DNA from 3 places in the Streptomyces sp. NPDC048637 genome. Region 1 is predicted to be linked to each of the others. Evidence: riboswitches for the same ligand, from Rfam matches in the RefSeq annotation. Region 1 holds a riboswitch; each other region holds the start of a gene.
The links. A riboswitch is a leader RNA that binds a small molecule or an ion and turns the genes downstream of it on or off. The one in region 1 is predicted to bind cobalamin.

Region 1 (4,019 bases):
GTCGCACTGCGGTACTTCGACGCCTGGCTGCGCGGCACCGGTGCCGTGGTGCTGGAGGGGCTGATGGAGGACGCGGCGGCCGCCGAGATCGCCCGGGCGCAGATCTGGCAGTGGTTGCGCCATGGTGCCGTCGAACGCGACACGGTGCTCGGCCTCCTCGACGACGAGCTCGCCGCCCTGGGAGCCCAGTACCCCTGGGCGCGGCTCGACGAGGTCCGGGAACTGTTCGAACGGACCGCCCTCGCCCAGGAGTTGCCCGCCTTCTTCACCCCGGACGCCTACGCCCGCCACCTCGTACACCGCACGGAGGTCACCGTATGAGCGCCCTTCCGGAGCCCACGATCCAGCGGGTCGGAGTCGTCGGGGGAGGTCAGATGGGGGCGGGCATCGCCGAGGTGTGCGCCCGCGCCGGCGTCGACACCGTGGTCTGCGAGGCCGATGCGACCGCGGCCCGCACTGCCCGCGAGCGGGTGGCCGTCTCCCTCGAACGCGCCGTCCAGCGCGGCAAGCTGGACCGTATCCCGGCCGAGGACGCCCTGACCCGGATGGTCTTCACCGGCAGCCTCGACGACCTCGCGGACCGCCAGCTCGTCATCGAGGCCATCGTCGAGAACCCCGCCGCAAAGACGGACGTTTTCACAGCCCTCGACAAGATCGTCGAAGACGAGGAGGCCATCCTGGCGACCAACACCTCGGCCCTCCCCGTCATGCGCCTCGGCATGGCCACCCACCGCGCGGACCGCGTCCTCGGGCTGCACTTCTTCAACCCCGTACCGGTACTGCCGCTCGTCGAGGTCGTCACCTCCCTGCACACCACGCCGGCGACGGTCGCCGCCGCCGAGCGATTCATCACCGGCACCCTGGCCAAGACGGTCGTACGGTCCCAGGACCGGGCCGGCTTCGTCGTCAACGCCCTGCTCATCCCCTACCTCCTGTCGGCGATCCGGATGGCCGAGTCCGGCTTCGCCACGGCCGCCGATGTGGACGCGGGCATGGAGCTGGGCTGCGCCCACCCCATGGGCCCGCTCAAACTCGCCGACCTGATCGGGCTGGACACCGTGGCCTCCATCGCCCGGTCCCTCTACGACGAGTTCAAGGAACCCCTCTACGCACCACCGCCGCTGCTCCAGCGGATGGTGGAGGCGGGACTGCTCGGCCGCAAGACCGGGCGCGGGTTCCACACCTACGACCGGGGCTGAGGGTCCCTGGGTCGCTGCCGGGGCTGAGGGGCCCCGGCAGGTGGTGCGGTACGGGGCGCGGAACGGATTGCCGATGCCGTTCCGCGCCCCGCCGTGCCATGGACCGCACCCCGCCGGAGTCTCACCTCCTCGTCCGGAATGTGAGCAGGGGTGTCCGCGTTTGCCGCCACCCTCTAGGCTGGCCGGGCAATTGGTTCGCCCCGTCCGCCAGACGGGCCGCGTCGTAAGAGGGAACCCGGTGAGAATCCGGGACTGCCCCGCAGCGGTGAGTGGGAACGACCGCCGTCATACGCACTGGATCCGACCGCGGATCCGGGAAGCGACGGCCAGTAGGGGCCCGCCGGAAGACTCCGGCAGGCGCGCCCACGAGTCCGAAGACCTGCCCGTTGCCCGTGCGCACCCCATGTGTGGACGGATATCCCGGTGACCTCGAGGGCGGGTCGGCGTACGTACCAGGCGGACATGTGCCTCACAGACGCACCGTGCTTCCGTCGGGTCCGTCACCCCTTCGCGTACCTCGTTCCGCCCCCGGGACTCTCAGGACACGTATTCGCGAAGGAGAATTCCGTGACAGCAAAGCCCGCAGCCGCGGCAGCACGGGCCACCGTGTACGGCTACCCCCGCCAGGGCCAGAACCGGGAACTGAAGAAGGCCATCGAGGGCTACTGGAAGGGCAAGGTCACCGCCGAAGCCCTCAAGGACACCGCCCTGACCCTGCGCCGCTCCCACTGGCGGCAACTGGCCGACGCCGGCCTCCACGAGGTGCCGACCGGTGACTTCTCGTACTACGACCACGTGCTGGACACCAGCGTCATGGTCGGTGCTGTCCCGGACCGCCACCGCGAGGCCGTCGCGGCCGACGCCCTCGACGGCTACTTCGCGATGGCCCGCGGCACGCAGGACGTGGCGCCGCTGGAGATGACCAAGTGGTTCGACACCAACTACCACTATCTGGTCCCGGAGTTGGGCCCGCACACCGTCTTCACCGCCGACTCCACCAAGCAGGTCACCGAGCTCAAGGAAGCCCTCACCCTCGGTCTCACCGCCCGGCCGGTGCTCGTCGGCCCGGTCACCTACCTCCTGCTGTCGAAGCCCGCTCCCGGCGTGGCCGCCGACTTCGAGCCGCTGACCCTCCTCGACCGGCTGCTGCCCGTCTACGCCGAGGTCCTCGCCGACCTGCGCGCCGCCGGCGCCGACTGGGTACAGCTCGACGAGCCCGCCCTCGTCCAGGACCGCACCCCGGCCGAACTCAACGCCGCCGCCCGCGCCTATCGCGACCTGGGCGCCCTCACCGACCGCCCGAAGCTCCTGGTCGCCTCGTACTTCGACCGGCTCGGCGACGCCCTGCCCGTCCTGGCCAAGGCCCCGGTGGACGGTCTGGCGCTCGACTTCACCGACGCGGCCGCGGCCAACCTCGATGCCCTGGCGGCCGTCGGCGGACTGCCGGGCAAGCGCCTGGTCGCGGGCGTGGTCAACGGCCGCAACATCTGGATCAACGATCTGGAGAAGTCGCTGTCCACCCTCGGCACCCTGCTCGGCCTCGCCGACCGGGTCGATGTGGCCGCGTCCTGCTCGCTCCTGCACGTGCCGCTGGACGCCGTCGTCGAGCGTGATATCGACCCGCAGATCGCCCGCTGGCTGGCCTTCGCCAAGCAGAAGACCGCGGAACTGGTGACGCTGGCACGGGGCCTGGCACAGGGCACCGACACCATCGCCGCCGAACTCGCCGCGAACCGCGCCGACCTGGCCTCCCGGGCGAACTCCGCCCTCACCCACGACCCGGCCGTGCGCGCCCGTGCCGCCGCCGTCACCGACGCCGACGGCCGCCGCCGGTCGCCGTACGCCGAGCGCACGACGGCCCAGCGTGCCCACCTCGGGCTGCCGCTGCTGCCGACCACCACCATCGGCTCCTTCCCCCAGACCGCCGCGCTGCGGACCGCCCGCGCCGACCTGCGCGCGGGACGGATCGACACCGCGGGATACAACGACCGCATCGCGGCCGAGATCCGCGACGTCCTCGCCTTCCAGGAGAAGGCCGGCATCGACGTCCTGGTGCACGGCGAGCCCGAGCGCAACGACATGGTGCAGTACTTCGCCGAGCAGCTCACCGGCTACCTGGCCACCCAGCACGGCTGGGTCCAGTCCTACGGCACCCGCTACGTCCGCCCGCCGGTCCTGGCCGGCGACATCTCCCGCCCCGATCCGATGACCGTCCGCTGGACCTCCTACGCCCAGTCGCAGACCGACCGCCCCGTCAAGGGCATGCTCACCGGCCCGGTCACCATGCTCGCCTGGTCCTTCGTCCGCGACGACCAGCCGCTCGGCGACACCGCCCGCCAGGTGGCACTCGCCCTGCGCGACGAGGTGAACGACCTGGAGACGGCGGGCACTTCGGTCATCCAGGTCGACGAACCCGCCCTGCGCGAGACGCTGCCCCTGCGCGCCGCCGACCACACCACCTACCTGGCCTGGGCCACCGAGGCATTCCGCCTCACCACCAGCGGCGTACAGGACCGCACCCAGGTCCACACCCACATGTGCTACGCCGAATTCGGCGACATCGTCCAGGCCATCGACGACCTCGACGCGGACGTCATCAGCCTGGAGGCCGCCCGCTCCCACATGCAGGTCGCCCGGGAACTGGCCGCACACGGCTACCCGCGCGAGGCCGGCCCCGGTGTCTACGACATCCACTCCCCACGCGTCCCGAGCGCCGACGAGGCAGCTGCCCTGCTGCGCAAGGGACTTGAGGCCATCCCCGCCGAACGCCTCTGGGTCAACCCGGACTGCGGCCTGAAGACCCGCGGCTGGCCCGAGACC
Region 2 (4,019 bases), on a different contig from region 1:
GCTCCGCCGGGCGTCCCGGCGCATCAGCCACAGGAAGAACGGCCCGCCGCACAGGGCCGTCAGTACGCCGGCGGGGATCTCCATCGGGGCGGCGACCGTCCGTGCCGCGACGTCGGCCCAGATCAGGAACACCGCTCCGGCCAGCGCGGCCGTCGGCAGCACACGGCGGTGGTCACCGCCCACGAACAGCCGCACGATGTGCGGCAGCATCAGCCCGACGAAGCCGATCGGCCCGGCCGCCGCCACCAGCACTCCGGTGACGAGGGAGAGCAGGACGAACATCCGGGCCCGGAACCGGGCCACGTCCAGCCCCATCGTCGTGGCCGCCTCCTCGCCCGCCAGCAACAGGTTCAGAAACCGGGCCTGGACCAGCAGGACGACGATGCCCAGCAGCAGCGCCGCGCCCGGCAGCCACAGCGTGTCCCACTGCGCGCCGCCGAGACCCCCCAGGGTCCAGGCGAGGACCGCTCGCGCCTCGTTGCCCCGGTCGGTGGTCAGCAGCAACAGGTCCATCACCGCGGTGAGGACGGCCGCGACCGCCACCCCCGAAAGCACCAGCCGCGCGGACGTGATGCGCCCGCCCGCGCGGGCCGTCGAGTACACGAGGAGGAGCGTCAGCAGCGCCCCGGCGAACGCGGCGGCCGACAGCGACACCGGCCCGAACAGGGTCACCCCGAAGACGATCACCATGACGGCGCCCAGGGACGCACCCGAGGAAACCCCCAGCAGATACGGCTCCGCCAGCGGGTTGCGCACCAGCGCCTGCATGGCGGCGCCCACCACAGCGAGCCCCGCACCCGTCACCGCCCCGAGCAGCACCCGTGGTGCCCGTACCTCCAGCACGATCGTCTCGCGCGCCTTGGACCAGACCGGCTCCGACCAGTCGGCGCCCAGCGCGTGCGTCACGATGCCCCACACCTCACCGGGCGGCACCTGCACCGACCCGATGGCCATCCCCGCCGTGACGGACAGCAGCAGCAGAGCACCGAGGACGGCGAGGGCGACGGCGAAGGACCATCGGCGCGGCCGGTCCGCACCGCCGCTGCCGCCTGCGACCGGAGTGGTGGGGGGAGCGGTCTGTGCAGGGGCCGTCACCGGAACCTCTCCGGGTGCAGCCCGCGGGCCAGGTCCTCGACCGCGTACGGCGCTCGGACACCGACCAGCGTGGCGGTCAGCGGCAGCACGACGAACCGCTTGTTCTTCACGGCGGGGACGTCGGCGAGGGCGGGCTGCGAGAGCAGGAACTTCTTCTTCTGCTCGACGCTTCCGGTGCCCGCGTAGTCATAGATCGCGATCACCTCGGGCTTGCGGGCGACGACCTGCTCCCAGGACGCGTCACCGAAGACGTCGTCCAGGTCCGCGAACATGTTCCGTCCGCCGGCGAGCCGGATGAGCTCGGTGCCGAGGCTCTTGCCGCCCGGGGTGAACGCCGTCTTGTCGCCGCTGTCGTACACGAACACCGGCACGGCCGGTGCGCCCTTGACCGCCTTTTCCGTCTTGGCGATCCGCCCCTGGAGGTCGGCGACCAGCTTGTCGGCCCGCTCCGGTACGCCGAAGATCGTGCCGATGGTGCGGATCTCGGCGTAGATGTCCGTCACGGACACCTGCTTCTTGCCGCAGTACTCGCGGTTGAGGTAGGTGTCGATACCGGCGTCGGTGAACGCCTTGCGGGAGCGGCCCTCGTTCTCGGCGAACGCGCTGCCGTAGCCGCCGTAGACGAAGTCCGGCTCCTTCTCCAGGACGGTCTCGAACGACGGTTCCTTCTTCGCCAGCTCCGGCAGGGAGTTGAAGTCCTTTTTGAGCTGAGGAAGGACGGCCGAGTCAGGGAAGGACGTTCCGGCCATCCGCTCCTTGAGCCCGAGCGCGAGCATCAGCTCGGCCGGGTGCTGATGGATGGTGACCGCCCTTGCCGGCGGCCTCTTGTAGGTCGTACGGGTACCGCAGTTGTCGATCGTGACCGGGAAGCCCTTCGCCGGGGAGGCGGCGGGCTTCCCGTCTCCGGGGCTGCCCGAGGTCGTGCCACAGCCGGACAGCAGGGCGGCGGCCGCAGCGGCGGCGCACAGGGCGCGGCGGAGCGGAGCAGACGGGGGAGAGAAAGAGGGACGGGGCATGCGGTCGTACACGTAAAGCCTCCTGGGGAGTCCGCGCTCCTCGGAACGGGCCCGCGACAGGCCAGTTTCCTGACTCCCGGATCGACGTTCCCCCCGCCTTCCCGCGCTGCGCGCAGTGGCGTTGTCGAGGGTCCACTCCCCGGTCACAGTGGCGGGACCGTGCCGGATTCTCACCGGCTTCCTGTCTCCCGTCGCGATGATGACCAGGTGATATTACGTTTCCTTGAGTCGCGGACAAAAGGGCGCGAGGCGGACGGCCAGAGTGACCCGGTCGTTGTCTTGTTGTTGCCGATAACGCAGCGTGGGGAATCTGCGTGCACCGGGAAGGCCGGCAAGCCCTGAATCCGATCGATATCACCGCGCCTCATCTCGGCGGCCCTTCGCCGTGGACCGGTGTGGACTCGAACACGGAGGCCAACGTGTTCTCGACGGTTGTGGAGCTGCCGACGAGTGAACTCGGCGCCAACCCCGAGATCCGTATCTGGGGCCGTTGCAGCGTGCGGAGGGACGGCCGGCTCGTCCATGCCGACCGTGCGGGCCACCCGTCCGTCAGCAGCTTCTTCAACACCGACGAGTCAAAGGTGGCGGCGTCCGGGCCTTGGCTGCTGCGCCGGGAATTCCTTCGTCGGGCAGGTCCGGTGCCGGAGCAGGGCAGCTCCCGCTGCGACGGTGCCGAGCATGCCGACCAGCGCGACCGGCAGGGCCAGGATGGCGAAATACCCCAGTACGGGCTCGCCCAGCAGGCCGATCCCCCCGCCCACCAGGGCCCCTGCCACGATGATGACGGGCAGGGCCTTGGGCAGGGCCCGCAGGGTCGCCTCGCGCGCGGGGGCGAGATGGTGCTGGAGCGTCACGCTCACGGTGCGCCGGATCATGAAGAAGGCGAGGAGCGCGCAGCCGGCCCAGCCGGCCCAGCCGGCCCACATCCAGGGGGATTCGAGGGTGCTGCGGCAGGTGCCCGGCGTCCCTCCGCCAGGTTCGGCCCAGCTCGCGCAGGGGTCGAAGGTGTGATCCCACGACAGGAAGCAGAACACCAGCGCGAGGATGGCCGGCACGAAGGCTCCTCCGGCCGCGGCGACCGCGGTTTCCTTCACGCGCCAGTGCAGGGGCGGCAGTCCGCGCTCGACCGCCCAGGAGGTGGCGAGCGCGTCCACGTCGTCCCCGATGACCGCACCGGCGTCCCGGCCGTCGTGTGCTGCGGCGGTCAGGTCGGCGGCCAGATCCTCGGCCATCTCGGCGGCTGTGTCCTCATCGACCCCGAGGCGGCGCCATGTCGCCATGGCCTGGGGGATCACGGTTTCGACAGTCGGCGTCATGGTTTCTCCGCGGTGTGGGTGACTGGGGATCGGCACATGCCCAGCACGCAGCTGAGCCACTGGGCGCGTGGAGCGGATGCCTCCTCCATGGCGCACTATCTTACACAGCAAGAGTCATGCGGTGCAGGGGAGTGCGGTGCGGGGGAGTGGGGTGCGGGGTGGCACTCGACGGGCACGCCCATGTGATCTTGTTCGTCGGCGGCCCTTGATCGGTCAACGGCCGTTGTCCGGCGGGCAGTTCTCGCCATGCGTGGCCCGTCCGCCGTGTCAGGCAACCGCGCTGCCCTCCACAGCCTCTCCATGGGCGACTTTGTTCGATCGCCAATGGAGGCTCCATGAGCAAAGCGAGAAGGCGCCACGGCATCGTGGCGGGCGCGGTCCTGGCGGGGGCGGCGCTGGTGGTGTCAGCCACCCCGCCCGCCGCCGCGGTCGTCGGGGGAGACCGCGCCGAGATCAAGAAATATCCCTGGACGGTCGCTCTGACGTCGCAGGACGTGAAGGAAGCGGAGTGCGCGGGCACGCTGGTCGCGCCGCGCAAGGTGCTGACCGCGTCCCACTGCGTGAGCCCGGCCACCATCGAGGGCGTTCGTGT
Region 3 (4,019 bases), on a different contig from region 1:
GCCTCCTGCGGGTTGGCCGCCTGTCCGGCGATCCCTGCCGGTTCCCTGTCCTTGCCGAGGTGCATCGGACGCGCTTGCCGGCGGCGCATCCGACCCAAATCCTCGGCCTGCGCGTTCGCCGGCTCACCGCATCACGAACTGATACCAGTTCTAGTTCGAGGAGTCCACGGCACCGGCCGAATCCCAACTCACCCCAGCAGGAGGGGCATTTCAGGCCGCATTGAAACGAGTTCTAGTTATAGTGAGGCCGGGTACCGGGTGTAGGCCACACCGAGAGGGGACCGGGATGACCACGCAGGTGACCGACCACAAGGGCGGGGTGTGGAGCATCGCCGTTCCCATCCCGGACAACCCGCTCGGCCACACCCTCGTCCACCTCCTGGAGACCGACCGCGGGCCGGTGCTCATCGACACCGGCTGGGACGACCCGGACTCCTGGGACACCCTCGTCGCCGGCGTCACCGCCTGCGGGTTCGACCTCACCGATCTCCACGGCGTCCTGATCACCCACCACCACCCCGACCACCACGGTCTGTCCGCCAAGGTCCGGGAGGCCTCCGGCGCCTGGATCGCGATGCACGCCGCCGACACCGCGGTGGTCCGCCGCACACGCGCGGCCGAACCCGGCCAGTGGCTCGACTACCTGCTCACCAAGCTCGCGGCCGCGGGCGCACCGGACGACCATCTGGCGCCCCTGCGCACGGCACGCGCCACCGGAGGCGGCCGGAAACTGCCCGGCCGGCGGGCCGCACTGCCGGACCGCGGCATCGAACCCGGCGCGCTGCTCGACCTGCCGGGGCGCCGGGTGCGCGCCATCTGGACGCCCGGTCACACCCCCGGGCATGTGTGCCTCCACCTGGAGGAGGAACATCCCTCGGCGCGGGCCCCCGGCTTCGGCCGGCTGTTCTCCGGCGACCACCTCCTGCCCGGCATCACCCCGCACATCGGCCGGTACCAGGCCCCGGACGACGAGGGAGGTCCTCCCGGCCCGCACGACATGGCGAGCTTGCAGGAGGGCACCGACCCGCTGGGCGACTACCTCGACTCCCTCGAACGCGTCGGCCGGCTCGCCCCCGCCGAGGTACTGCCCGCGCACCAGCACGCCTTCGCCGACGCCGGCGGCCGGGTGCGCGAGCTGATCACCCACCACGAGGAGCGGCTGGCCCGGCTGCGAACCCTGCTCCAGGAACCGCGCACCGTCTGGCAGCTCGCCGTGGCCATGGAGTGGAACCGCCCCTGGGAGCAGATCCCGTACGGCTCCCGCAACATCGCTGTCTCGGAGGCCGAGGCCCATCTGCGCCGTCTGGTGAAGCTGGGGCATGCGGAGCGGGTGCCGGGCTCCGATCCGGTGAGGTACCAGGCGGTGGGGTAGCGGTCGTCTCGTCCTCGCGTTCTGTGGCGAATTCCGCGGCGATGCGGGGTGGGAGGGGGAGGGGGAGGGGGGACGAGCGGGCTGGTTGACGTGTACCCGGCGCCCGGCCGGTTCGGCGCATGGCCGGTTCGGCGCCCAGCCTCCGTGCGCTCGGCCCGTGACTGGCTCGCGCCCGGCTCCGTTCGCCCGGATCCGTTCGCCCGGCCCGTGACTGGCTCGCGCCCGGCCTGCGTGCCCGGCTTGTGCCCGGATCCCGTCCGCCCAGCTCGTGCGCGGCTCCGCCCGGCTCGCGTCTGGTTCGGTCGGCTCGTACGTGCGAGCGAGCGCCCGCCGGGTGCCGGTTAAGGTGTGCGGGACAACTTCATCCGTACCCGATCGGGGGAAGCCGGTGGAAATCCGGCGCTGACCCGCAACCGTGAGGACGGCCCGTCCGTACCGCGCCGGCTGACCCGGCAGGGACGGCCGTACGAGCCGGAGCACCCGAGAGGGCACGACCAAGGCTCCCGCCACCGGAACCGTCCGCCACACGGACGGCCGGTGCGCGGCACCGTCGAGGTATACGGAGCTGAGCCCGGTGCCACCGCGTCCGCGATCCAAGGGGATCGGCGCGCGGGTGGCCGGCCGAGCGTGGCTGCGTACATCGCCACGACCCGACCCGAGAGGCACCGACCCGATGGCCCCCATGGCTTCCATGGCTCACCAGGCCCCCCTGACGCACCCCGTCGCCCTCCTGGCGCGCCGCGCCGCCACGGCGCTGGCTGCCGCGGCGGTGCTGGGCGCGGCCGCTGCCCCCGCCGCGTACGCCGACTCCCCGTCCGCGTCCCCCAAGAAGCTGCCGGACGGCCTGTACGGCACCAAGGACCCGCAGTACGACGGGGTCTGGCGGCAGTCGCTCGCGCTGCTGGCACAGGACACGGTGGGGCTGCGGCCCGCGGCGCCCGCCGTGCGCTGGCTGGTCGGGCAGCAGTGCGCCGACGGCTCGTTCACCGCCTTCCGCGCCGAGCCCGGCAAGCCCTGCGACAGCAAGACCATGCGGGACACCAACCAGACGGCCGCCGCGGTGCAGGCGCTGGCCGCGCTCGGCGGGCACGGTGACGCCGTGAAGAAGGCCGTGGACTGGCTGAAATCGGTGCAGAACGAGGACGGCGGCTGGAGTTCGATGGCCGGTTCGGCCAGCGACGCCAACTCCACGTCCGTGGTCATCGGCGCCCTCGCGGCGGCGGGTGAGAAGCCGCAGTCGGTGACGTCGAAGAAGGGCGGCAAGACCCCCTACGACGGGCTGCTCACCTTCCAGCTGGGCTGCGACGCGAAGGAGGGCGAGCGCGGCGCGTTCACCTTCCAGCTCAAGGGCGCCGCCCCGAACGCCGACGCCACGGCGGCCGCCGCGACCGGAGCCCGCGGCAAGGGCTTTGTCGTCGCGCCCGCCGATCACCGGGAAGAGACCCCGGTCAAGCCGCTGAACTGCAAGGACGGGAGCGAGAAGGCGGGCAAGGGCGATCCGGCACAGGCAGCGGAGGGCGGCGGCGCCTACCTCGTCGCCCAGCTCGACAAGAACGGGCAGCATCTGCTCTCCGCGATGCCGGGCGCCGAGAAGCAGCCCGACGTCGGCAACACCGCCGACGCCGTGGTGGCGCTGGCGGCCGGCGGGCACGGTGCCGCCGCCGCGAAGCCGCTGAAGTGGCTGGAGAAGAACGCAGCGGACTGGGCCGGGCAGAGCGGCCCCGCCGCGTACGCCCAGCTGGTGCTGGCCGCGCATGCCACCGGCACCGACCCCCGCTCCTTCGGCGGCACCGACCTGGTGGCCGCGCTCAACGCCACCGGCCCCAAGCCGGCCGCCGCACCGCAAAAGGACACCGAGGACGCCGAGGACTCCACGGACGGCGGCAGCATCAGCGTGTGGTGGGTCATCGGCGTCGGCCTCGCCATCGGCGCCGGCATCGGGTTCCTGCTGAGCAACCGTAAGAAGAACCAGCTCTGATGCGGCGTACCAGGATCGCCGGCGCCGTGCTGCTGGCCGGTACGGTCACCGGCCTGGCCGCCGGGCCCGCGCAGGGGCAGGAGTATCGCTACTGGTCGTTCTGGGACAGCAAGGGCGGCTCCTGGACGTATGCCACCCAGGGGCCGGCCACCCTGCGGCCGGCCGACGGCGCGGTCGAGGGCTTCCGCTTCACCGTCGGCGCAGACTCCGCCGCGGCCGGCAAGCCGCGCACGGCCGCCGGCTTCGATGCGATCTGCCGCGACACCCCCGCCAAGGACGGCCGCAAGCGGATCGGCATCGTCCTGGACTTCGGCACCGCGGCGGACGCGCCCGGCGGCGAGCGGCCGCCGAAGGCCAGGTCGGAGTGTGCCCAGGTGTCCGAGGACGCCTCGGCGGGCGAGGCGCTGGCGGCGGTCGCCCGGCCGCTGCGCTACGACGCCAACGCCTTGCTGTGTGCCATCGCCGGCTATCCGAAGGCGGGGTGCGCGGAGGCCGTGAACGGGTCGAAGGGGGCCGGGGCCTCCGCTGCGCCGTCCGCGGGGGCGGCGGGGGACCGTGACGGCGCGAACGGCGGGGGCGACGGGAGCGGGGACGGCGGGCCGTCCGCCGGGCTGCTCGGCGGGGTCGCGGCCGTCGTCCTCCTGGGTGCGGCAGCGGTGTGGCAGGCAC

Region 2: another riboswitch for cobalamin. It lies ahead of AB0C46_RS28095 (ABC transporter substrate-binding protein); the one in region 1 lies ahead of metE (5-methyltetrahydropteroyltriglutamate--homocysteine S-methyltransferase).
Region 3: another riboswitch for cobalamin. It lies ahead of AB0C46_RS31875 (prenyltransferase/squalene oxidase repeat-containing protein); the one in region 1 lies ahead of metE (5-methyltetrahydropteroyltriglutamate--homocysteine S-methyltransferase).

The regions. Positions count from the first base shown of each region.
Region 1 covers NZ_JBEZHQ010000043.1:9,924-13,942, reverse strand. The annotation lists gene aceB (malate synthase A) at 1-321, shown strand, start outside; gene AB0C46_RS34540 (3-hydroxybutyryl-CoA dehydrogenase) at 318-1,199, shown strand; cobalamin riboswitch at 1,374-1,601, shown strand; gene metE (5-methyltetrahydropteroyltriglutamate--homocysteine S-methyltransferase) at 1,767-4,019, shown strand, end outside.
Region 2 covers NZ_JBEZHQ010000027.1:4,003-8,021, forward strand. The annotation lists gene AB0C46_RS28090 (iron ABC transporter permease) at 1-1,095, opposite strand, end outside; gene AB0C46_RS28095 (ABC transporter substrate-binding protein) at 1,092-2,111, opposite strand; cobalamin riboswitch at 2,153-2,334, opposite strand; gene AB0C46_RS28100 (hypothetical protein) at 2,687-3,427, opposite strand; gene AB0C46_RS28105 (serine protease) at 3,763-4,019, shown strand, end outside.
Region 3 covers NZ_JBEZHQ010000036.1:11,759-15,777, reverse strand. The annotation lists gene AB0C46_RS31880 (MBL fold metallo-hydrolase) at 287-1,372, shown strand; cobalamin riboswitch at 1,714-1,875, shown strand; gene AB0C46_RS31875 (prenyltransferase/squalene oxidase repeat-containing protein) at 2,046-3,350, shown strand; gene AB0C46_RS31870 (SCO2322 family protein) at 3,350-4,019, shown strand, end outside.